Regions from separate parts of the Uniformispora flossi genome, predicted to be linked through region 2. Evidence: riboswitches for the same ligand, from Rfam matches in the RefSeq annotation. Region 2 holds a riboswitch; each other region holds the start of a gene.

Region 1 (7,468 bases), on a different contig from region 2:
GTCGTCGGTCACCGAGATGCGGAGCACGCCGAGGTCCGCGTTGGTGGCGTACTCGTAGGCCACGTTGGAGAGTTGGGGGCGTCCGTCGCGCTTGAGCGTGACCAGGACACCGCGCTTGTGCCGGCGGAAAAGGTCGAGAAGTGCGGAGTCGTCTGCCATGCGGCAATAGTGCCACCGCACGGGGGCACGGCGAGGGCTCCGCGCCGGGCGCGGCGGGTGAACCGCCGAGGCCCGGCCCGGGGCCCCGCCGTACGGGCCTGCCGTGTCTGCTGGGCCGACCGTGCCTGCCGGGCCTGGTCTAGAAGTCCTCGTCGAACGCCACGGTCCCGGTGACCGCGACCTGGTACGCCGAGACGCGCCGTTCGAAGAAGTTCGACAGCTCCTGCACGTCCTGGAGCTCCATGAACGCGAACGGGTTCGCCGAGCCGTAGACCGGCGGCATGCCGAGCTGGGCGAGGCGCCGGTCGGCGACGTGCTCCAGGTAGGTGCGCATGTCGGCGACCGTCATCCCGGCCACTCCCCCGCCGAGCAGGTCTTCCGCGAACGCGGTCTCCGCGTCGACGGCTTCGGCGAGCATCCGGCGGACGTCGGCGGCGAGGTCCTCGTCGAACAGGCCGGGTTCTTCGGCGCGGACGGTTTCCACGACCTGGAAGGCGAAGTCCATGTGCGCGGACTCGTCGCGGAAGACCCAGTTGGTGCCGGAGGCGAGCCCGTTGAGGAGGCCGCGGGAGCGCAGGAAGTAGACGTACGCGAAGGCGCCGTAGAAGAAGAGGCCTTCGATGCACGCGGCGAAGCAGATGAGGTTGAGCAGGAACTGCCGGCGCTCGTCGCGGGTGGTGAGCTGTTCGAGGCCCATCGCTGAGTCGATCCGGCGGAAGCAGAACTCCGCCTTCCGGCGGATCGACGGGATGTGCTCGACGGCGGCGAACGCCTTCGCGCGCTCGTCCGGGTCGGGCAGGTACGTGTCCAGCAGGGTCAGGTAGAACTGGACGTGGACGGCTTCCTCGAACAGCTGCCGCGACAGGTACAGGCGCGCCTCGGGCGCGTTGATGTGCCGGTACAGGTTGAGCACGAGGTTGTTGGCGACGATCGTGTCGCCGGTGGCGAAGAACGCGACGAGCCGCTGCACGAGGTGGCGTTCCGCGGGGCCGAGCCGGTCGAGGTCGGGCAGGTCGGAGTGCAGGTCGACTTCTTCGACGGTCCACGTGTTGCGGATCGCGGCCCGGTACTTCTCGTAGAAGTCGGGGTAGCGCATCGGCCGCAGGGTGAGGTTCATCCCCGGGTCGAGGAGCTTGGGGGCCGCCGTAACGGGCGCGGTCGGGGTCACTGGCAGGCCTCGCAGGCTTCGGGGTTTTCCAGGGAGCAGGCGATGACGGCTTCGTCGGCGAGCGGCACGGCGGCCGGGGTCGGGGTCGGGGCCGCGGCGCCGCCGGCGGCCGGCACGGTCGCCTGCTGGATCCGCGTCGCGGGACGGGACCGCAAGTAGTAGGTCGTCTTGAGCCCGGTCGACCAGGCGTACCGGTACATCGACGACAGCTTGCCGATGGTCGGGTCGGCCATGAACAGGTTGAGCGACTGGGACTGGTCGATGTAGGGCGAGCGGGCCGCGGCCAGGTCGATGAGCGCGCGCTGCGGGAGTTCCCACGCGGTGCGGTACAGAGCGCGGATGTCGTCCGGGAGTTCGGTGATGTCCTGGACGGAGCCTTCGGCGCGCTTGATGCGGTCGCGGATCGCGGCGGTCCACAGGCCGCGGGCCTTGAGTTCGCGGACCAGGTACGTGTTGATCTGGAGGAACTCGCCGGACAGGGTCTCGCGCTTGAACAGGTTGGAGACCTGCGGCTCGATGCACTCGTACGCGCCGGCGATCGACGCGATCGTGGCGGTCGGGGCGACGGCGACGAGGAGCGAGTTGCGCAGGCCGTGGGCGGCGACGCGGGTGCGCAGCGCGGCCCAGCGGGCGGTCTGCGCCGGGGTGGCGCCGTCCCACAGGTCGGGCTGGAGGCGGCCGCGGGCGGCGTGCGTCTCGGCGAACGCCGGGTGGGGGCCTGCCGCGGCGGCGAGGTCGCAGGAGGTTTCCAGCGCGGTCAGGTAGATCTCCTCGGCGATGCGCGTGGAGATTTCCCGGGCTTCGGCGGAGTCGAAGGGCAGGCCGAGGCGGAAGAAGACGTCCTGGAGGCCCATGACGCCGAGGCCGACGGGGCGCCAGCGCGGGTTGGACGCGGCGGCCTGCCCGGTCGGGTAGTAGTTGATGTCGATGACGCGGTCGAGGAAGGTGACCGCGGTGCGGACGGTGGCGCGGAGCTTGTCCCAGTCCAGGCCGCCGTCGGCGACGTGCGCGCCGAGCTGGACGGAGCCGAGGTTGCAGACGGCGGTTTCGCCGTCGCTGGTCACCTCGAGGATCTCCGTGCAGAGATTCGACAGGTGGACGACGTTGCCGGGTTCGGCGGCCTGGTTGCAGGTGCGGTTGGCGGCGTCCTTGAAGGTCATCCAGCCGTTGCCGGTCTGCGCGAGGGTGCGCATCATGCGGGCGTACAGCTCGCGGGCCGGGAGTTGGCGGACGTAGCGGCCGTCGCGTTCGGCCCGTTCGTAGACGGCGTCGAAGGCCGGGCCCCACAGGTCGGGGAGTTCGGGCAGCTCGTCCGGGTCGAAGAGCGACCAGACGCCGTCTTCCTCGACGCGGCGCATGAACAGATCGGGGATCCAGTTGGCCAGGTTGAGGTTGTGGGTGCGGCGGGCTTCCTCGCCGGTGTTGTCCCGGAGTTCGAGGAACTCCAGGACGTCGGGGTGCCACGGTTCGAGGTAGACGCACGCGGCGCCCTTGCGACGGCCGCCCTGGTTGACCGCCTGGACGGACGCATCGAGGGTGTTGAGCCACGGGACGATGCCGTTGGAGTGGCCGTTGGTGCCGCGGATGAGCGCGCCGCGGGAGCGGACGCGGGTCCAGGCGACGCCGATGCCGCCGGCGAATTTCGACAGGCGGGCGATGCGGCCATACATGTCGTAGATGGATTCGAGGTTGTCCTGCGGGGAGTCGAGCAGGTAGCAGGACGACATCTGGGTGTGCCGGGTGCCGGAGTTGAACAGCGTCGGCGAGCTGGGCAGGTAGGCCAGCGACGACATGAGGCGGTAGAACGCGATCGCTTCGTCGGCGGTGCGCGAGAGGCCGCAGGCGACGCGCAGGAGGAAGTGCTGCGGGGTCTCCACGACCGTGCGCTGCGCGGGGTGGCGCAGCAGGTAGCGGTCGTAGACGGTGCGCAGGCCGAAGTACTCGAAGCGGCGGTCGGCGCCCTCGGCGTGGGCAGCGTCGACGGCGGCGTCGAGGGCGGCGGCGTTCGCGGCGACGAAGTCGGCGGTGGTGTCGCCGATGAGGCCTTCGCGGTGGCCGAGGACGATGCCTTCGCTGAAGGCGGTGATGCCGTGCGCGGCGGTTTCGGCCGCGATGGTGCGGGCCAGGAGGCGCGCGGCGAGACGCGAGTACTCGGGTTCCTCGGCGATGAGTTCGGCGGCGGTGCGGACCGCGAGGGCGTCGAGGTCGGCGGCGGTGCCGCCCGCGTGGAGGCCGGCGAGGGCCCGGTCGGCGACCCGGGCGGGGTCGGTGTCGGGCAGGTCGGCCGCGAGGGCGCGGACGGCGGCGTGCAGCGCGTCGGCGTTGGGCGCGGCGTCGGGTGCGGCGTCGGGTGCGGTGTCGGTCTGCGGACCGGGGTTGTGCGGCGTGCCGGTTTCGGCCGGGCGAGTCTGGGCGCGCGGAATCGCGCTGTCCATGACGGTCACGGGGCTCTCTCCTCGCGAGCTTGAACGTGCGGTGACCACCGTGCGCGCTCGCGGACAGTGCGGCGCGTACGGGCGGCTGGCAGGTCTTCGGACTTGCGGGCATGCCGGACTGCGGCACACGGAGGTGTGCCGGGGTACGGAGGTCCTAGTGGCCGTCGCTTCCCCCGGGCGCGGGCCCGGAGTGCTTGGTGACGGCGGTCGTTCCCGCTCACCGCTGCGGGGGCAGTCCCGGTTTCGCACCGGGTTCCCTCTTCCCAAGGCGCAAATGCCACCTGACGGGGCATCAGTTCCTTTTCGCCGCCCGCTCCGACTGCTTGGAGCGGGCGAACCAGCTGCGAGCAGGAGCATATATGTAGTGGGTGAGGGCGCGCGCGACCCCTAGTGGTTGTGTCCGGCGTGTCGCGAAGGTCGGCCTCCCGGGAAGGGTCTTCCGCCCGGGACTACTCCCGGGTATGTTACCCGGGGTAACACCCGATGCTCTTCCCTTTCCGCGCCTCACTTTCGTCCCTCACAGCCCGACCCCCGGGAAGGCGGTCCCGCATGGCGACCCCGCTCACGGATGCGCCGGCCGGCACGACCGGCGCCGACATCGACGGCTACCGCGCCGTCCAGCGCCTCGCGTACGACTGCGCCGAAGCGGTCGCGGCCGAACTGCGCCCGGGCACCACCGAGCGCGAGGCCGCGGCGATGATGCGCCGGTGGCTCGCCGACCGCGGCGTCCGCGACTGGCTGCACCTGCCGTTCGCCTGGTTCGGCGACCGCACCGCGTTCACCGGCTTCAAGGTGCCGCTGCAGTTCTTCCCCACGAATCTGCGGCTCACCGAAGGCATGCCGTTCATCCTCGACGCCGCACCCGTCCACAACGGCTACACCGCCGACATCGGGTACGCCAGTTCCCTCGGCCCCAACCCGGTCGTCGACCGGCTCCTCGACGACCTGGCCACCCACCGCGCCTTCATCGTCGAGGCCGTCCGCGCCGGCCGCACCCTGCGCCAGATCTACCTCGATGTCGACGCCCTGATGGCCCGCCAGGGCTACGAGAACCGGCACCGCGCCTACCCGTTCGGCGTCATCGCGCACCGCGTCGGCAAGGTCGCCGACGCCCGGCTGCGCCCGCACGCCTTCGGCTTCGGGCAGAACGCCTTGCGCGGCCTGCTCAAGGACGGCATCCGCGGCCACCGCGAAGGCTGGTCGCCGCTGTGGAACCCGCGCAAAAGCTCCGGCCATCCGGCGACACCCGGCCTCTGGGCGGTCGAACCACACCTCGGATTCCGCGGCGTCGGCGCCAAGTTCGAGGAACTGCTGGTGGTGACCGAGGACGGCGACGCGTACTGGCTCGACGACGACCTCCCGCACGTGCACCGCTGGGCCGACCGCGGCCTGTACGGCGCCGAACTCACCGGCACCGGGGCCGGATTCCCGGCTCCCGCCGACACCGCCGCCGACCTGTCCGCCGTCACCGAGGAGGCCGCCGCGTGAGCACGCTGCACGACCTGCCCGGAGCCCGCCGCTTCGACGTCGAAACCCCCGACGGGGTCCGCCTGGCCGCCGTGGAGGCCGGCCGCGCCGACGGCCCCACCGTCGTCCTGGTGCACGGCTACCCGGACACCAAGGAGATCTGGGGCGACGTCGCCGCCCGCCTCGCCGACCGGTTCCGCATCGTCGCGTACGACGTGCGCGGCGCGGGCGAATCCAGCCGTCCCGACGCCACCTCCGCCTACGTCCTCCAGCGGCTTGCCGACGACTTCGAAGACGTCCTGGACGCGGTCGCCCCCGAAGGCACCGTCCACCTCGTCGGACACGACTGGGGCTCCGTGCAGGCCTGGGAGTTCGTGACCACGCCGCGCATCGCCGGACGCATCGCGTCGTTCACCACGATCTCCGGGCCGAGCCTCGACCACCTGGCCCTGGTCACCCGCGAGGGCCTGGCCAAGCCGACACCGAAGCGACTGTCGCGCAACCTCGAGCAGATGTTCCGCTCCTGGTACGTGTACGCCCTGCACGTCCCCGTCGCCCCCGAACTCGCCTGGCGCGGCATCCTCGGCAAGCACTGGCCCGCGATGATGCGCCGCAACGAGAAGACCCTCGGCGCGCCCGAACCGTCGCTGCCCGAGGACGCCGCATTCGGCGCCAAGCTGTACCGCGCGAACGTGCGCCACCGCATGGCCGCCCCGCGCCGCGACGCCACGACGGACATCCCGGTGCAGCTCGTGGTGCCGGACCGCGACAAGTTCCTCGCCAAGCGCCTCTACGACGAACTCGACCGCTTCGCCCCCAACCTGACGCGCCGCCAGGTCTCCGGCGGGCACTGGGTCCCGCGCACCCGCCCCGACCTGCTCGCCCGGTGGATCGCCGAGTTCGTCGACCGCGTCGACGGCGACCCGGCCGGCCGCGGCGCGGCGCCGCTGCCCGCGACGGTCGCGGTCGCCAAGGGCCGCCGGGCGCGCCGCGCCGCCGCGTACCGCAGCCGGTTCGCCGGCCAGCTCGCCGTCGTGACGGGCGCGGGCAGCGGCATCGGCCGGGCGACCGCGCTGTCGCTTGCCGAAGCCGGCGCGCGGCTGGTGCTGGTGGACCGCGACGCCGCCACCGCCGGACGCACCGCGGACCTGTGCGAGGTGCTCGGCGCCGCCGGGGCGCACCCGGAGGCGGTCGACGTGTCCGACGCCGACGCGATGGCGCAGTTGGCGGAGAAGGTGCGGGCCGTGCACGGGGTGCCGGACCTGGTGGTGAACAACGCCGGTATCGGCATTGCGGGGTCGTTCCTGGACACCACGCCCGAGGAATGGAAGCGCACGCTCGATGTGAACCTGTGGGGCGTGATCCACGGGTGCCGGCTGTTCGGCGCGATGATGGCCGAGCGCGGGCAGGGCGGGCACATCGTGAACACCGCGTCCGCGGCGGCCTTCCAGCCGTCGAAGTCGCTTCCGGCGTACTCGACGTCGAAGGCCGCGGTGCTGATGCTGAGCGAGTGCCTGCGCGCCGAGTTCGCGGCTTACGGCATCGGTGTGACGGCGATCTGCCCGGGGTTCGTGGCGACCGGGATCACCGGGGCGACCCGGTTCGCGGGGACGAGCGCGGAGCAGGAGCGCTCGCTGCGGGAGAAGACCACGAAGGCGTACCAGCGGCGCGGCTATCCGCCGGAGAAGGTCGCCGACGCGATCCTGCGCGCGGTCGCGGAGAACACCGCGGTGCAGCCGGTAACGCCGGAAGCGCATGCGGCGCGTGCCGCGTCCCGGTTCACGCCGCGCGTGCTGCGGGCGCTGGCGCGGGTGGACTTGCCGAAGTGACGTGCCGCCGATCGGGCTTGTGGAGGTTTGCGTAATGAGCACATCGCTGGGCTTGCCGGCATCCGGATCCGCGTCCGCGTCCGATACGCCGATCCGGCCGCGCCGGGTGGCCTTCGACTGGGCGGACACACCCGTCCACTGGATCCCGGGGGACGCGCCGACGACACACCTGATCAACGTCCTGCATCTGCTGCTGCCCGCCGGGGAGAAGTGGTTCGTGCAGGTCTACAAGGAAGCCCTGCCGTTCATCACGGACGAGAAACTGCGCGAGGACGTGCGCGGGTTCATGGGGCAGGAGTCGGTGCACTCCTACTCGCATGCGGCGGTGCTGGACCACCTGCGGGCGCAGGGCATCGAGACGCGCGGGTACACGCGGCGGCTGGAGTGGTTCTTCTTCGACTTCCTGGGCG
Region 2 (7,468 bases):
GCCAGGGCTACCTCCTGGCCGCGCGGTCGGGTGCCGACCGCACCTACCGGCTGTCCCGGATCGCCGCCGCCGAGGAACTCGACGAACCGGCACAGCGGCCGGACCGGGTCGACCTCGACCGTGCGTGGCGGGACCGCAGCACGCGGTTCCGTACCGGCGGCGACCAAGTCACCGTGCTGCTCCGGCTCGACCCGGCCCGCCGGGACGAACTGGCGAAAACCGCGCTGACCGTCGACGGCGCGGAGACAGACGACGACGGCCTGCTGCGCCTGCACGCCACCTTCCAAGACGCCCGCCACGCCGAATGGGCTCTCTGGCAACTCGCTACCGGCGCCGAAGCGTTGTCCCCGGAATGGCTGCGGGAATCCCTGCGCGACCGCGCCACCGCCCTCGCGGCCCGCTACGGGAGCGGCGTACCTCAGAACCCGGTGCCGCGACCCGGCACACCCCAGAACCCGGCTTGACCAATCGCTGACCCAACGCCCTTCCGCAGAGCGGGCCCGCTGCCAGCATGGCCGCATGTCGACCACGCAGCCGATCCCGCCGGGGGAACCGGCCGACGCCCCGGCCCGCGGCCCCGCGCCGCGCCGCTCCCCCGCCGGGGTGCGGGCGCAGTTCTACGGCCAGCCGTTGATCGTGCTGGGCATCGTCGTCGGGTGTGTGCTGATCCTCGCGTGGGTGGTCGTCGCGGCGCTCGGGAACATCGGTTCGCCCGGGTCGGGTTCGAGCGGCCGCGGGGTCAGCCGGACGTCGTCCTCCAACGTGTGGATCGGCCGCCGCCGGCTGCGGCTGGAACTGCGCGGGACCGAGGCCGAGTGGCGGGAATGGGCCGCCGAGAAGCTGCGGGTGACCACCGCCAAGGCCACCGCCGCCGACGCCAAGAAGCGGGCGAAGGCCGCGCCGGGGGACGAGCCGCTGCCGCAGCCGAAGATCTCGCTGATGGCCTGCGACCGGCGCACGCTCACCGCCGACGACGTCGCCGCCCTCGCCCGCCCGTTGGGGTGGCAGGTCACGAGCGAGGACGCCAACCGGGAGATCTGGCTGTCCCGCGACGCGGCCTGACACCGGGGGGCAGACCCAGCAGGGCAGGGGCAGGGGCAGGGGCAAGGGCAGGTGCAGGGGCACGGGCACGGCAACCGGACCGCGCGCAGGTCGGATCCGTTGACTTCAACCTGACTTCACGTTGCAGGATGGCCGACCAACCCCACCGCATCGCCCTTGATGCCCTGCCGAGGAGTGTCCCGATGACCACCGATTCCGGCTTCTACTCGATCATCGACTACACCGTCGACGGCCCCGCGACCCAGCGCGAACTGGTCGCCGCGTTCGCGGAGATCCAGGAGCGCTGGGTGCGCTTCTACCCCGGCTACCGCTCGGCGCGTTTCCACGTCAGTACCGACGGCACCCGCGTCTACAACATCGTGCATTGGGAGAGCGAAGCGGACTACCGCCACTTCGTGGAGACGTCCGATACCGACGGCCGCATGGCGGCCATCGGCAAGGCCTTGGAAGGGCTGACGGGGAAGGCGGAGCCGCGGATGAGCGGCGTGCCGACGTACACGGTCGTCCGGGAGGTCGGGCCGGGGCCGGAGGGTCCGGCAGCCTAGTCTTCTCTGACGGCGGCGCTGCCGCCGGAAGCAGAACCACATGAAGCAGAACTGCGTCGAGCCGGACCGAGCCAGGGGGAAACATGACGTCGGAAGCCGCCCCGGTGCATGCCGCCGGTGACCTGCTGGCCGCCGTGCTGCCGCCGGACGTGGTGGCCGTCGCGTGCTTCGACGACCCGCCCGGGACGGTGCTGTTCCCCGAGGAGGAGGCGGCGATCGCCCGCGCCGTCGACAAGCGGAGGCGGGAGTTCACGACGGTACGCCGGTGCGCCCGGGAGGCGCTCGCCCTACTGGGCGTGCCCGCGGCACCGCTGCTGCCCGGCGAGCGCGGGGCCCCGGCCTGGCCGGACGGGCTGGTCGGCAGCATGACGCACTGTGCGGGGTACCGGGCCGCGGCGGTCGCGCCGGCCACCCGGATCCGGACCCTCGGCATCGACGCCGAGGAAGCGGCGCCGCTGCCCGGCGGCGTCCTCTGTTCGGTCTCCTCCCCCGGCGAGCGCACCGCGCTCGCCGGGCCGGCCGCGGACATGCCGGAAGTCCCGTGGGACCGCCTGCTCTTCAGCGCCAAGGAAGCCGTCTACAAGGCCTGGTTCCCGCTCACCCGCCGCTGGCTCGGCTTCGAGGACGCCGAGGTGCGGTTCGACCCCGCCGCCGGCACCTTCCACGCCCGTCTGCTGCCCGACGACCGCCCCGCGGGCCTGGACGGCTTCACGGGGCGGTGGAAGGTCGCCGGCGGCATCGTCGTCACCGCGATCGCCGTGCCCGCCGGCTGACGTTCCCCACGGCACAGCACCAATGACAACCTTGTAGAACCCGCGTGGCCTCGTCGACCGGTGACCGGGGATGGTCCCGCCGACGAGGCCACGCGCGCATGCAGCGTGCGCCGCCCCGCCGCTCCCCCCGCATCGCCCGGGCACCGCGGCGTGCGATGCTACGGGCGCAAGGCGACGGCGGCCCGAGGAAACCGGTGCGAATCCGGTGCGGTCCCGCCACTGTGATCGGGGAGCGAATCCCGCGACGGCCACGGCCCCACCCAGGGGTTGGAAGGCCGGGACGAGCGTTGATCCGAGAGCCAGGAGACTCACGTCGTCGCCTCCCTCGACAACCCGGGGCGGATTTCCCCGAGAGAGGCCGGTGATTCGCCGTGTCTGTTGTGCTGCGCCCGAACGTCCCCCGTACGACGGGGGTTTCCCGATGAGCAGCGCAACACCCGCCACCGGAGGATGGCGTAGCGCGGGCGGGTCGCTGGAGCGGGCCGAGTGGCTGCGGTTGGCCGCGATGGCGGGCGTCGTCGTCGGGCTGCACGTCGTCGGCTGGTTCGTGCTCGTCGTCCTGGTCGCGCCCGAGCATTACAGCGTCGGCACCAAGACGTTCGGCATCGGCATCGGCGTCACCGCGTACACGTTGGGCATGCGGCACGCGTTCGACGCCGACCACATCGCGGCGATCGACAACACCACCCGCAAGCTGATGCACGACGGCAAGCGCCCGCTGTCGGTGGGGTTCTGGTTCTCGCTGGGGCACTCGTCCGTGGTGTTCGGCCTGGCGCTGCTGCTGTCGCTCGGCATCAAGGTGTTCGTCGGACCGCTTGCGGACGACTCCACCCTGCACGACGTCACCGGGGTCGTCGGCACGGGAATATCCGGCACCTTCCTGTACGTCATCGCGATCGTCAACATCGTGATCCTGGTGGGTATTTGGAAGGTCTTCCGGACCATGCGCGGCGGCAGCTACGACGAAGCCGCGCTCGAAGACCAGTTGAACAACCGGGGCTTCATGAACCGGCTGCTCGGCGGGGTCATGAAGTCGATCACCAAGCCGTGGCAGATGTTCCCGGTCGGCCTGCTCTTCGGCCTCGGCTTCGAGACCGCCACCGAAGTGTCGCTGCTGGTGCTGGCCGGCTCCGGCTCCGCCTCGGGGCTGCCGTGGTACGCGATCCTGTGCCTGCCGGTGCTGTTCGCCGCCGGGATGACGCTGTTGGACACGATCGACGGCACGTTCATGAATTTCGCCTACGGCTGGGCGTTCTCCAAGCCGGTGCGGAAGGTCTACTACAACCTCACCATCACGGCGCTGTCCGTCGCCGTCGCGCTGATCATCGGCAGCGTCGAGATCCTCGCCCTGCTCGCCGACCGCTTCGACCTGCACGGCTCGTTCTGGGACCGGGTGAGCGGGGTGGACCTCAACCTCGTCGGCTACGCGATCGTGGGGCTCTTCTTCGCCATCTGGGCGGTCGCGGTCGCGGTGTGGCGCTTCGGCCGGATCGAGGAGAAGTGGACGCAGGGGCTCCGCACCGCACCCGCGGCGGACGGGGGCGCGGTCGACCCGATGGACGCCGTCGACCCGATCGACGCAGTCGATTCAAGCGGGGACCAAGGGACGGTCAAGCAATGTTAGGGCCCGAATCCTGACGCGATCTTGACGCCCGGACGGGGGTTCCTGACGCTCCGCCGTGTGTACGTTCGACGTCGCGCAGCCGCCGGTCGGCGGCGTGGGCTCCCGGACCCTCCGGACCCGCACGCTCGACAGGAGAACCGCCACCGCCATGTCCGCGCCCGCCATACCCCGCTCACGCCTGCGCGCGTGGCTCCTCGAGGACCAGGCCGACATCGGCAAACACGCTCCCGCGGGGACCGGGGAGACCGGGGGGACACGGGCGGCGGCGGAAACGTCGGGTGCCCCCCAGCAGGGCCGGCCCTGGTGGCGCGTGATGTGCCTGACGGGTCTCGACTACTTCTCCACGCTCGGCTACCAGCCCGGTATCGCCGCGCTGGCGGCCGGGCTGCTCTCGCCGCTCGCGACCGTCGTGCTCGTGGCGCTGACGCTCTTCGGCGCGCTGCCGGTCTACCGGCGCGTCGCCGAGGAGAGCCCGCACGGCGAGGGCTCGATCGCGATGCTGGAGCGGCTGCTGTCGTTCTGGAAGGGCAAGCTGTTCGTCCTGACGCTGCTGGGCTTCGCGGCGACCGACTTCCTCATCACCATCACGCTGTCCGCCGCGGACGCCACCGCGCACGTCACCGAGAACCCGCACTTCACGGCCACCCTCAGCGGCCACGAGGTCCTCATCACGCTGCTGATGGTCGCGCTGCTCGGGGCGGTCTTCCTCAAGGGCTTCGGCGAGGCGATCAACCTGGCCGTGCTGCTGGTCGGCGTGTACCTCGTGCTCAACGCCGTCGTCGTGGCGGACGGCCTGTGGCAGGTCTTCGCCCACCCGCACGTGGTCGGCGACTGGCGGCACGCGCTGGTCGCCGAGCGCGGCAGCATATGGCTGATGATCGGCGTCTCGCTGGTGGTCTTCCCGAAGCTCGCGCTGGGCCTGTCCGGGTTCGAGACCGGCGTCGCCGTCATGCCGCATGTGCAGGGCGCGGCGGACGACGACCCGGACCGGCCCGCGGCGCGGATCAGGGACACCAAGAAGCTGCTCACCACCGCGGCGCTCATCATGAGCGTCTTCCTCATCTGCAGCAGCTTCATCACCACGGTGCTCATCCCGAAGGACGACTTCAAGGAAGGCGGCCCGGCCAACGGGCGCGCGCTGGCGTACCTCGCCCACGAGAACCTCGGGTCCGCGTTCGGCACCGTGTACGACGTCTCCACGATCCTCATCCTGTGGTTCGCCGGGGCCTCCGCGATGGCGGGCCTGCTCAATCTGATGCCGCGCTACCTCCCGCGGTACGGCATGGCCCCGCAGTGGGCGCGCGCCGTCCGCCCGATGGTCATCGTCTTCACCCTCGTCGGCTTCCTCGTCACCTCGATCTTCGATGCCAGCGTCGACGAGCAGGGCGGCGCCTACGCGACCGGCGTGCTCGTCCTCATCACGTCGGCGGCGATCGCCGTCACCATCGCCGCGCGCCGGGCCCGGCAGCGCGGCTGGACGATCGGGTTCGGGGTCATCGCGGCCGTGTTCGTCTACACGACCGCGGTCAACGTCATCGAGCGCCCGGACGGCGTCAAGATCGGCGCGTGCTTCATCGCCGGGATCATGGCGCTGTCGCTGCTCTCGCGCCTCGTGCGGTCGTTCGAGCTGCGGGTGACCGACATGGAACTCGACAATATGGCGGAGCGGTTCGTCCGCGACTCCACGCGCCGCACCATCCGCTTCATCGCCAACCAGCCGGGCACCCGCGACGAGGCCGAGTACCGCGACAAGTCCGCGCAGATCCGCGCCGACAACCTCATCCCGGAGGGCGACGACGTGATCTTCGTCGAGGTGACGATCGTGGACCCGTCCGAATTCGAGGCGGGCATGCGGGTCAAGGGCGAAGTCCTGCACAACAGGTACCGGGTGCTCACGCTGGAAAGCTCCTCGGTACCGAACGCGCTCGCCGCGCTGCTCCTGCACGTCCGCGACGCCTCCGGGCAGCTCCCGCACATCTACTTCGAGTGGACGGAAGGCAACCCGCTCGCCAACTTCCTGCGGTTCTTCCTCTTCGGACAAGGCGAAGTCGCCCCGGTGACCCGCGAAGTGCTCCGCGAGGCGGAGCCCGACCCGGCCCGCCGCCCGCACGTCCACGTGGGCTGACCGGGCCCCCTGCCGCTCCGCGACGGTCTCAGCCTCCGGGAGACCCGACCGGGCGCGTGGGCATGCGGCGGGTGAAGAACAGCGCCACGATCGACATGAAGGCCAGGACGGCCAAGGCCGCGCGCAGGCCGTCCAGGCGTGCCGAGGTGTTGGCGTCGAGGGCGGCGTCGGCGACTTCGGGGCTGACCTGGGCCGCGTCGAGGGCGTCGCGGAGCTGGGCGTCGCTGAGGAACGGGACGCCGCTCTCCAATTGCACCGATGCCTGGCTCTTCACGTCGGCGGGGACCGCCGGGTTGTTGTCGACGCTGCTCAGGAACGAGCCGGTCATCGCCGCGATGAGGATCGAGCCGGCCAGCGCGGTGCCGATCGACGCGCCGAGGTTGGTCACCGCGTTCTGCACGCCGCCCACTTCGGCGCTCTGCTCGTCGGGGACCGCCGACACCGTCACCGCCCCGAGCTGCGAGGCCAGCGCGCCGATGCCGAGGCCGATGAGCAGCAGCGGGATCGTCACGACGCTCGCGTCCGCATCCGCGTCGAGCGCGGCCATGAGCACCACGGCGCCGGCGAACAGCGCAAGGATGCCCACCTGGACGACCCGCCGCGGCGACGCATGGGGCAGCAGCCGTGGGATGAGGATCGCGGCGGCCAGCAGCGTGACCGACAGCGGCAGGATGCGCGCACCCGTGCTCAGCGCGGACAGGCCGAGCGCCACCGACAGATACAGCGGGACGACGAAGAAGACGCCCATCTGCACCAGATATTGGAAGAAGAACATGGTGAGGCCGCCGGTCAGACGGCGGTTGTGCAGCAGCTCCGGGTCGACGAGGGGCTCCCGGCCGCGCTTGGCGACGTACCGCTCCCATGCGAGGAACAGCCAGAGCAGCAGGAGCCCGGCCATCATGAGCCACACCGTGAGCGAGACGCCGAGCCAGGCCGGGGCGCCGCTCTTGGGGCGGAACCAGCCCCATTCGTCGGAGCGCAGGACGCCGTAGACGAAGACGCCCAGCCCGGCGGCGGACAGCAGCACGCCGGGGACGTCGAGGTGCGGCTTGCCCGGCGCGGGCGCGTCGACCATCCGGCGGGCGGCCGCGAGGATGGCGATCGCCACGACCACCTCGGCGACGAAGACCCAACGCCACGAGAAGTACGTCGTGGCGATCCCGCCGATCAGCGGGCCGAGCGCGACGGCGACCGCGCCCGCCGCGGCGACCAGGCCGTAGGCGGCGGGGCGGCGCGCGGTCGGGAAGTTGCCCGCGACCAGCGACACGATCGCCGGCAGGATCAGCGACGCGCCAACGCCCTCCAGGAACGACCAGCCGAGCAGCAGCACCGGCAGGTT
Region 3 (7,468 bases), on a different contig from region 2:
GACCAGCACCCGCACCATCAAGGAGACCTTGGTTCCGCCGACCGACTACCGGTACCCGCACATGGGCGGCGGCAACTGAAACCGACTCGCTTCGACGCCGCGCTGACCGCGGCCGGGTGCCCGCACGCGTTCGCGACCTACCCGGACGCGCCTCACGGCTTCTTCGACGCCGGGGCCGACGCGTTCGCGGACGCGTCGCCGGATGCCCGGTCGCGGTCGCGCGGGTTCTTGCCCGCGGTGCCCGTGCCGTAGTCGCCGGTGCCCGTGCCGTGGCGGCGGGCGGCCTTGTCGAGCACGTAGGCCTTGACCAGGTCCGCCTTCAGGTCCTTCCGCTCCTTCTGCGCACTGTCCGCGGACTTCGGGGCCTCCTTCGGCCACAGGGTGTAGGTCAGCGCGATGACCACGTTGATGCCGCCGATCCACAGCATGCGGCTCTGCGTCGAGGTCAGGGCCGCGGTCCGCGCGGCGTCGCCGACCATCCAGATCGCGCACTGGAGCAGCCCGATGGCGACGACTGCGGCCATGACCGTGCGCAGGGCGATCTGCCACTCGTATTTTGCGCGCGCCGTGCCGTACTTCGGCGGCTTGGGCGGCTTGGGTGCGCCCGCGAAGCGGTAGGCGACCCAGGCGTCGGCGCGCTTGACCAGATAGTGGCCGTAGGCGACCGAGAAACCGATGTAGGCGGCGGCGAGGCCGTGCGACCAGTTCGCCGTCGTGCCGCGCCGCAGGTCGACGATCGTGGCGACCAGCAGGACGACGTCCACGACGGGCACGGACACCAGCAGGACGCCGCTTGTCCGCCGCCACTTGAGGCCGTAGCGGGCCGTCAACCCGGCCGCCAGCAGCAGCCAGAACCCGACCTCGCAGGCGATGACCAGGGTGACCAGCATGGGACGGCTCCGTAGATCGTCGGCCGGCGCGTGCGTGGCGCCGGCCTGGTGGGGACGGCGGCGCCGGCCGGTCCGATGAGGGCCACGGTCGGGCGCCACACCCCAGCCTTCCGGCGTAAGGGCCCCGTTTCGTCGCCACCCGCGCCGATTACCGGCTGCATCGTTCGATGTACGCCCGGCGGCGCGTCCGCGACCGGGAGAGGAGGCGGCACCGGTCACGTAGGGTGGCCGGGAGGCCCGGAGGGCCGCGGCGCGGGGGCCGCCGCCCGGAGCCTGTGCCCGGCCCCCGGGCACCCATCGGACACCACGCGGAAGGCGGCGCATGCAATCGGCCCGACCTCACCGGAGCGACGTCGGCATCGCCGTCGCCGGGCTGGTCGGCGGCGTCGTGCTGTGGACGCTGGGCCTGGAGAACAACGACTTCAGCGTCCCGCGGGCCTGGCAGCTGGTGCCCCTCGCCGTCATGGCCAGTGCCGAAGTCGCCCGGCGGATCGCGCCGCGTGCCGCGGTCCTGGTCGGCTTCGCGGCCCTCGCCGCGGACACCGTCTCCGGCGGCAACATCGCCACGATCGTGATGTTCACCGACCTGGTGTACGCCACCACCCTTTACGGCCCGCTGCCGTGGGCGCGCCGTATGACCCCGACGGCGCTCGTCCTCTCGCTCTCCGCCACCATCGTCGCGCTCGGCATCATGCAGCAGCCCCAGGCGCTGCTGATCGGCGTCTTCGCCGGGCTGATCACCCTGGCGCCCGCGTCGACCGCGTGGATCATCCGCACCCACCGCGACGAAGCAGCCGCCGAGCGCCTGCGGGCCGAACAGACCGCGCTGCTCGCCGAGTTGGACCGCCGCGCCGCGGTCTCCGAGGAACGCGCGCGGATGGCCCGCGAGTTGCACGACGTGGTCGCCAATCACCTGTCCGCGATCGCGATCCACTCGACCGCGGCGATGTCCGTCGCGGCCGGCGACCCGGACGCCACCAAGCAGGCGCTCGGCATCATCCGGGAGAGCAGCGTGCAAGGCCTTGCCGAGATGCGCCGCCTCATCGGGCTGCTGCGCGACGGCGGCGGAGGCGAGACCGGATTCGAGGAGTCCGCGGCGGTGCCGCGGCTGGACTCGCTCGACGCGATGATGGGGCGCGCGGAGCGCAGCGGCTCGGCCGACGGGTTCACCTTCGTCCTCGACGACACGCGCCCGGTCGGCACGGTGCTGCCCGCGCCGGTCGAACTGGCCGCGTACCGCATCGTGCAGGAGTCGCTGACGAACGCGATGAAGCACGCCGCGCCCGGTCCGGTGACCGTGCGCGTGCGGCACACCCGCGGCTGCCTGGTCGTCGCCGTGGAAAGCACCTACGTCGCCGCCCCGGACGGGCCGCGCGCCCCCGGCGCCGGTGCGGGCCTGGTCGGCATGCGGGAACGCACCGCGCTGCTCAGCGGCCGCTTCGAGGCGGGACCGCACGACGGGCTGTGGCGGGTGCGCGCCGAACTGCCGTGCAAGGCCGAGCAGCGCGACGCCGCCCGCGCGCCGCGCGCGGCCCGGGAGGCCCGGGAGGCCGCGTCGTGATCCGGGTCGTCGTCGCCGAGGACCAGGGCGCCGTGCGCGCCGGACTCGTGATGATCCTGCGCGCCGCCGACGGCATCGAGGTGGTCGGCGAGGCCGCGGACGGCGAGGAGGCCGTCGCGCTGGCCCGCGAACTGCGCCCCGACGTCGTCGTGATGGACGTGCAGATGCCGCGCCTGGACGGCGTCGCCGCGACCCGCGCGGTGGTGGCCGAACACTTGGCCGATGTGCTGGTGCTCACCACGTTCGACCTGGACGAATACGTGTTCGGGGCGCTGCGTGCGGGCGCCGCCGGATTCCTGCTCAAGGACGCGGAGGCCGCGGTGCTGACCGAGGCCGTGCGTACCGTCGCCCGCGGCGAAGGCATCATCGCGCCCGCCGTCACCCGCCGCCTCATCGCCGAGTTCGCCGCGCCGCGTCCGCGCGGCCCGGCCGAACCGCCCGAGGCGCTTGCCGCGCTCACCCCGCGGGAGCGCGAGGTGCTCGCCTGCCTCGGCCGCGGCCTCTCCAACCTGGAGATCTCGGTGCACTTGGACATGGCCGAAGCCACCACCAAGACGCACGTCAGCCGGATCCTGCCGAAGCTCGGGGTGCGCAGCCGGGCCCAGGCCGCGGTGCTCGCCCACGAGTGGGGGCTCTGCGAGCCGACCGGATAGGGAGGCACCGCGCGCCGCCGCCGCGAACGTGGCAAATCCCTCGATTGGGGGAACTTGCAGGGCGACCGGCCGCTAGGCGATGCTGAGCGGGCGCCGGCGTCGCCGGTGTGGGGAGGGCGCAGTCAGGAACCCGGTGCGAATCCGGGACGGTCCCGCCACTGTGACCCGCCGCAGCATGCGGCGGGGAGTCAGGAACTGCGCGCCCGGCCCCGATTGTCCGATGGGGCGAGGACCCCGGAGAGGCGCGCGCTGTGGCGACTTCGTCCTGCCGTCCGACCTGCACGCACGTATACGCACCGGCCGCATCCGCGACCCGGCGCGGCGATGCGAAGGCGCGGTCGGCCCGGTGATCCTCCTCCTCTCCACCTCCGACACCGACCTCCTCAGCGCCAAGGCGAGCGACGGCGCATGGCGCCTCGCCAACCCGGCCCGCACGTCCGCGGCCGACCTGCCCGCGCTGGTGGACGGCACCGACCTCGTCGTCGTCCGCCTCCTCGGCGGCCGCCGCGCCTGGGAGGAAGGCCTCGACGCACTCCTCGCCGGGCCCCGCCCGGTCGTCGTGGTCTCCGGCGAACAAGCCGCCGACGCCGCCCTCATGGAGCTGGCGACGGTGCCCGCCGGGGTGAGCGCGCAAGCCCACGCGTACCTCGCGCAGGGCGGCGCGGACAACCTGACGAACCTCTACCGGTTCCTCTCCGACACGCTGCTCCTCACCGGCCACGGCTTCGAAGCGCCTGCCGAAGTCCCCACCTGGGGACGCCTGGAGCGGGAGTCGCGCAACCCGGACGCGCCCGCCGTCGGCGTGCTCTACTACCGCGCCCACCACCTGGCCGGAAACACCGCCTTCGTCGGCACCCTGTGCGACGCCATCGAGAACGCGGGCGGACGCGCCGTGCCGGTCTGGTGCGCTTCGCTGCGCGGCGCCGACCCCGAGCTGTTCGAGGCGATCGCCGAGGTCGACGCCCTCCTCGTCACCGTGCTCGCGGCGGGCGGCGCACGCCCCGCCGAGGTGTCCGCGGGCGGCGACGACGAAGCCTGGGACGTCGGCGCGCTGGCCGCCCTCGACATCACCGTGCTCCAGGCCCTGAGCCTCACCACCAGCCGCGCCGAATGGGAAGCCGGCGACGCGGGCCTCTCGCCGATGGACGCCGCCACCCAGGTCGCCGTGCCGGAGTTCGACGGCCGCCTCATCACCGTGCCGTTCTCCTTCAAGGAGACCGGCGCCGACGGCCTCACCTTCTACGCCGCCGACCCGGAACGCGCCGCTCGCGTCGCCGGGATCGCCGTCCGGCACGCCGCGCTGCGGCATGTGCCGCCCGCGGAACGGCGCATCGGCGTCGTGCTGTCCGCGTACCCGACCAAGCACGCCCGCATCGGCAACGCCGTCGGCCTCGACACCCCCGCCAGCGCCGTCGCCCTACTGCGCGCAATGCGCGATGCCGGCTACGACGTCGGTCCCGTGGCCGGCTCCGACGCGCTGCCCGGCCTGGAACCCGCGGACGGCGACGCGCTGATCCACGCGCTCATCGCGGCCGGCGGACAAGACCCCGAGTGGCTGTCCGAAGCCCAGCTCGAAGGCAACCCGGTGCGCATCGGCGCCTCCGAATACCGCGAGCGCTACGCCAAGCTCCCGGTCGGCCTGCGCGCCAACATCGAAGAGCACTGGGGCCCGCCGCCCGGCGAACTGTACGTCGACCACTCCCGCAACCCGGACGGCGAAATCGTCCTCGCCGCGCTGCGCGCCGGGAACGTCGTCCTCATCATCCAGCCGCCGCGCGGCTTCGGCGAGAACCCCGTCGCGATCTACCACGACCCGGACCTGCCGCCGAGCCACCACTACCTGGCCGCCTACTGGTGGCTGGACAGCGCCCGCGCGACCGGCGGCTTCGGCGCGAACGCGCTCGTCCACCTCGGCAAGCACGGCACGCTGGAGTGGCTGCCGGGCAAGAACCTCGGCCTGTCCGCCGAGTGCGGGCCCGACGCGGTGCTCGGCGACCTGCCGCTGGTCTACCCGTTCCTGGTCAACGACCCGGGCGAGGGCGCCCAGGCCAAGCGCCGCGCGCACGCCGTGATCGTCGACCACCTCGTGCCGCCGATGGCGCGCGCCGAGACCTACGGCGACCTCACCCGTCTCGAACAGCTCCTGGACGAGTACGCCAACGTCTCCGCCCTCGACCCGGCCAAGGCCCCGGCGGTGCAGGCGCAGATCTGGACCCTCGTCCAGGCCGCCCGCCTCGACCACGACCTCGGTATCGGCGACCGGCCGCACGAGGCCGAGTTCGACGACTTCCTGCTGCACCTCGACGGGTGGCTGTGCGAGGTCAAGGACGCGCAGATCCGCGAGGGCCTGCACATCCTCGGCACCGCCCCGACCGGCGAGGGACGGGTGAACCTGGTCACCGCGATGCTGCGCGCCCGGCAGGTGTGGGGCGGCCGTACGGCCGCGCTGCCCGGTCTGCGCGAGGCCCTCGGCCTGGTGGAGGGCGGCACCGCGACGCGCCGGGAGACCGACGACGCGGAAGCGGCCGCGCATGCGCTGGTCGCGGCGATGGAGGAGCGCGGCTGGGACCCGGCCGCGGCGCCCGCGGTCGTGTCCTCGGTACTCGGTGCCGAAGCTCCCCCGGTCGCCGAGGTGTTGGCCTTCGCCGCCACCGAGGTCGTCCCGCGGCTGGACCGCACGGGCGACGAAATCGCCGCCGTGCTGCACGCGTTGGACGGCGGCTACGTGCCCGCCGGCCCGTCGGGTTCGCCGCTGCGCGGCCTGGTCAACGTGCTGCCGACCGGCCGCAACTTCTACACCGTCGACCCGAAGGCCGTCCCGAGCCGCCTGGCCTGGGAGACCGGACAGGCGCTCGCCGAGTCGCTCCTCACCAAGTACCGCGCCGACCACGGCGAATGGCCGCGCTCGGTCGGCCTGTCGGTGTGGGGCACGAGCGCGATGCGCACGAGCGGCGACGACGTCGGCGAAGTGCTCGCCCTGCTGGGCATCCGCCCGGTGTGGGACGACGCGTCGCGGCGGGTGACCGGCCTGGAGCCGATCCCGTTGGCCGAGCTGGATCGGCCGCGGGTGGACGTCACCGTGCGGATCTCCGGCTTCTTCCGGGATGCGTTCCCGCACGTCGTGCTGCTGCTCGACGACGCGGTGCGCCTGGCCGCCGGGCTGGAGGAGTCGGACGACGACAACTTCGTCCGGGCGCACGTGCGGGCGAACATCGCCGAGCACGGCGACGAACGACGGGCCACGGCACGGGTGTTCGGTTCGCGTCCGGGGGCTTACGGGGCCGGGCTGCTGCCGCTCATCGACGCCCGGACGTGGCGCGACGACGCGGACCTGGCCGAGGTGTACGCGACGTGGGGCGGCTACGCCTACGGCCGCGGACTCGACGGGGTGTTCGCCCGCGAGGACATGGAGCGCGCCTACAAGCGCATCGCCGTCGCCGCGAAGAACACCGACACGCGCGAACACGACATCGCCGACTCGGACGACTACTTCCAGTACCACGGCGGCATGGTCGCCGCCGTGCGCGCGCTGACCGGAACGGCGCCGGCCGCGTACATCGGCGACTCGACGATGCCCGACGCGGTGCGCACCCGGACCCTCGAACAGGAGACCGCCCGGGTCTTCCGGGCGCGGGTGGTCAACCCGCGGTGGATCGAGGCCATGCGCAAGCACGGCTACAAGGGCGCGTTCGAACTCGCGGCGACCGTCGACTACCTGTTCGGGTACGACGCGACGACCGGGGTCGTGCAGGACTGGATGTACGAGAAGCTCGCCGCCGAGTACGTGCTCGACCCGGCCAACCGCGCGTTCATGCGCACGTCCAATCCGTGGGCGCTGCGCGGGATCGCCGAGCGACTCATCGAGGCCGCCGACCGGGGGCTTTGGGCGAAGCCGGACGCGGCGACGCTGGAGGGGCTGCGGGAGGCGTACCTGGAGGTCGAGGGGGATTTGGAGGGCGGCGAGGATGAGGTCTGATCCCCTCACGGACGTCCTCACGCCAGGTCTTCCCGACGAGGCGTTCGACCACGACGGCCAGCTCACGAAGCGCGAGATCCGTGCGCTGACCCTGGCCGCGCTCGCCCCGCGCCCCGGTGAACTGCTCTGGGACGTGGGGGCGGGGAGCGGCAGTATCGGGATCGAGTGGCTGCGGGCCAATCCGACGGGGCGGGCGGTGGCTTTCGAACGCGACCCCGCCCGCGTCCGCCGCATCGCCGCAAACCGCGTCGCGCTCGGCGCCCCCGGCTTGGTCGTCGTGCAGGGCGCGGCCCCGGACGTGTTCGCGGAACTGTCCGACGGGCCGGCCCCGGACGCGGTGTTCATCGGCGGCGGCCTGACGGTGCCCGAGGTGGTGGCGCGCTGCTGG

The links. A riboswitch is a leader RNA that binds a small molecule or an ion and turns the genes downstream of it on or off. The one in region 2 is predicted to bind cobalamin.
Region 1: another riboswitch for cobalamin. It lies ahead of ACPA54_RS05265 (ribonucleoside-diphosphate reductase subunit alpha); the one in region 2 lies ahead of nicT (Nickel transporter NicT).
Region 3: another riboswitch for cobalamin. It lies ahead of cobN (cobaltochelatase subunit CobN); the one in region 2 lies ahead of nicT (Nickel transporter NicT).

What each region holds. Positions count from the first base shown of each region.
Region 1 is NZ_JBMULZ010000002.1:214,125-221,592, forward strand. It holds gene ACPA54_RS05255 (PPOX class F420-dependent oxidoreductase) at 1-159, opposite strand, end outside; gene ACPA54_RS05260 (ribonucleotide-diphosphate reductase subunit beta) at 299-1,276, opposite strand; gene ACPA54_RS05265 (ribonucleoside-diphosphate reductase subunit alpha) at 1,324-3,762, opposite strand; cobalamin riboswitch at 3,833-4,062, opposite strand; gene ACPA54_RS05270 (M24 family metallopeptidase) at 4,312-5,250, shown strand; gene ACPA54_RS05275 (SDR family oxidoreductase) at 5,247-7,058, shown strand; gene ACPA54_RS05280 (metal-dependent hydrolase) at 7,093-7,468, shown strand, end outside.
Region 2 is NZ_JBMULZ010000007.1:327,067-334,534, reverse strand. It holds gene ACPA54_RS18685 (helix-turn-helix transcriptional regulator) at 1-464, shown strand, start outside; gene ACPA54_RS18680 (hypothetical protein) at 520-1,062, shown strand; gene ACPA54_RS18675 (antibiotic biosynthesis monooxygenase family protein) at 1,245-1,607, shown strand; gene ACPA54_RS18670 (4'-phosphopantetheinyl transferase family protein) at 1,691-2,380, shown strand; cobalamin riboswitch at 2,565-2,690, shown strand; gene nicT (Nickel transporter NicT) at 2,802-4,004, shown strand; gene ACPA54_RS18660 (APC family permease) at 4,153-6,129, shown strand; gene ACPA54_RS18655 (MFS transporter) at 6,158-7,468, opposite strand, start outside.
Region 3 is NZ_JBMULZ010000009.1:249,477-256,944, forward strand. It holds gene pruA (L-glutamate gamma-semialdehyde dehydrogenase) at 1-79, shown strand, start outside; gene ACPA54_RS21540 (hypothetical protein) at 153-890, opposite strand; gene ACPA54_RS21545 (sensor histidine kinase) at 1,213-2,451, shown strand; gene ACPA54_RS21550 (response regulator) at 2,448-3,104, shown strand; cobalamin riboswitch at 3,184-3,323, shown strand; gene cobN (cobaltochelatase subunit CobN) at 3,451-7,080, shown strand; partial or broken gene cbiT (precorrin-6Y C5,15-methyltransferase (decarboxylating) subunit CbiT) at 7,103-7,468, shown strand, end outside.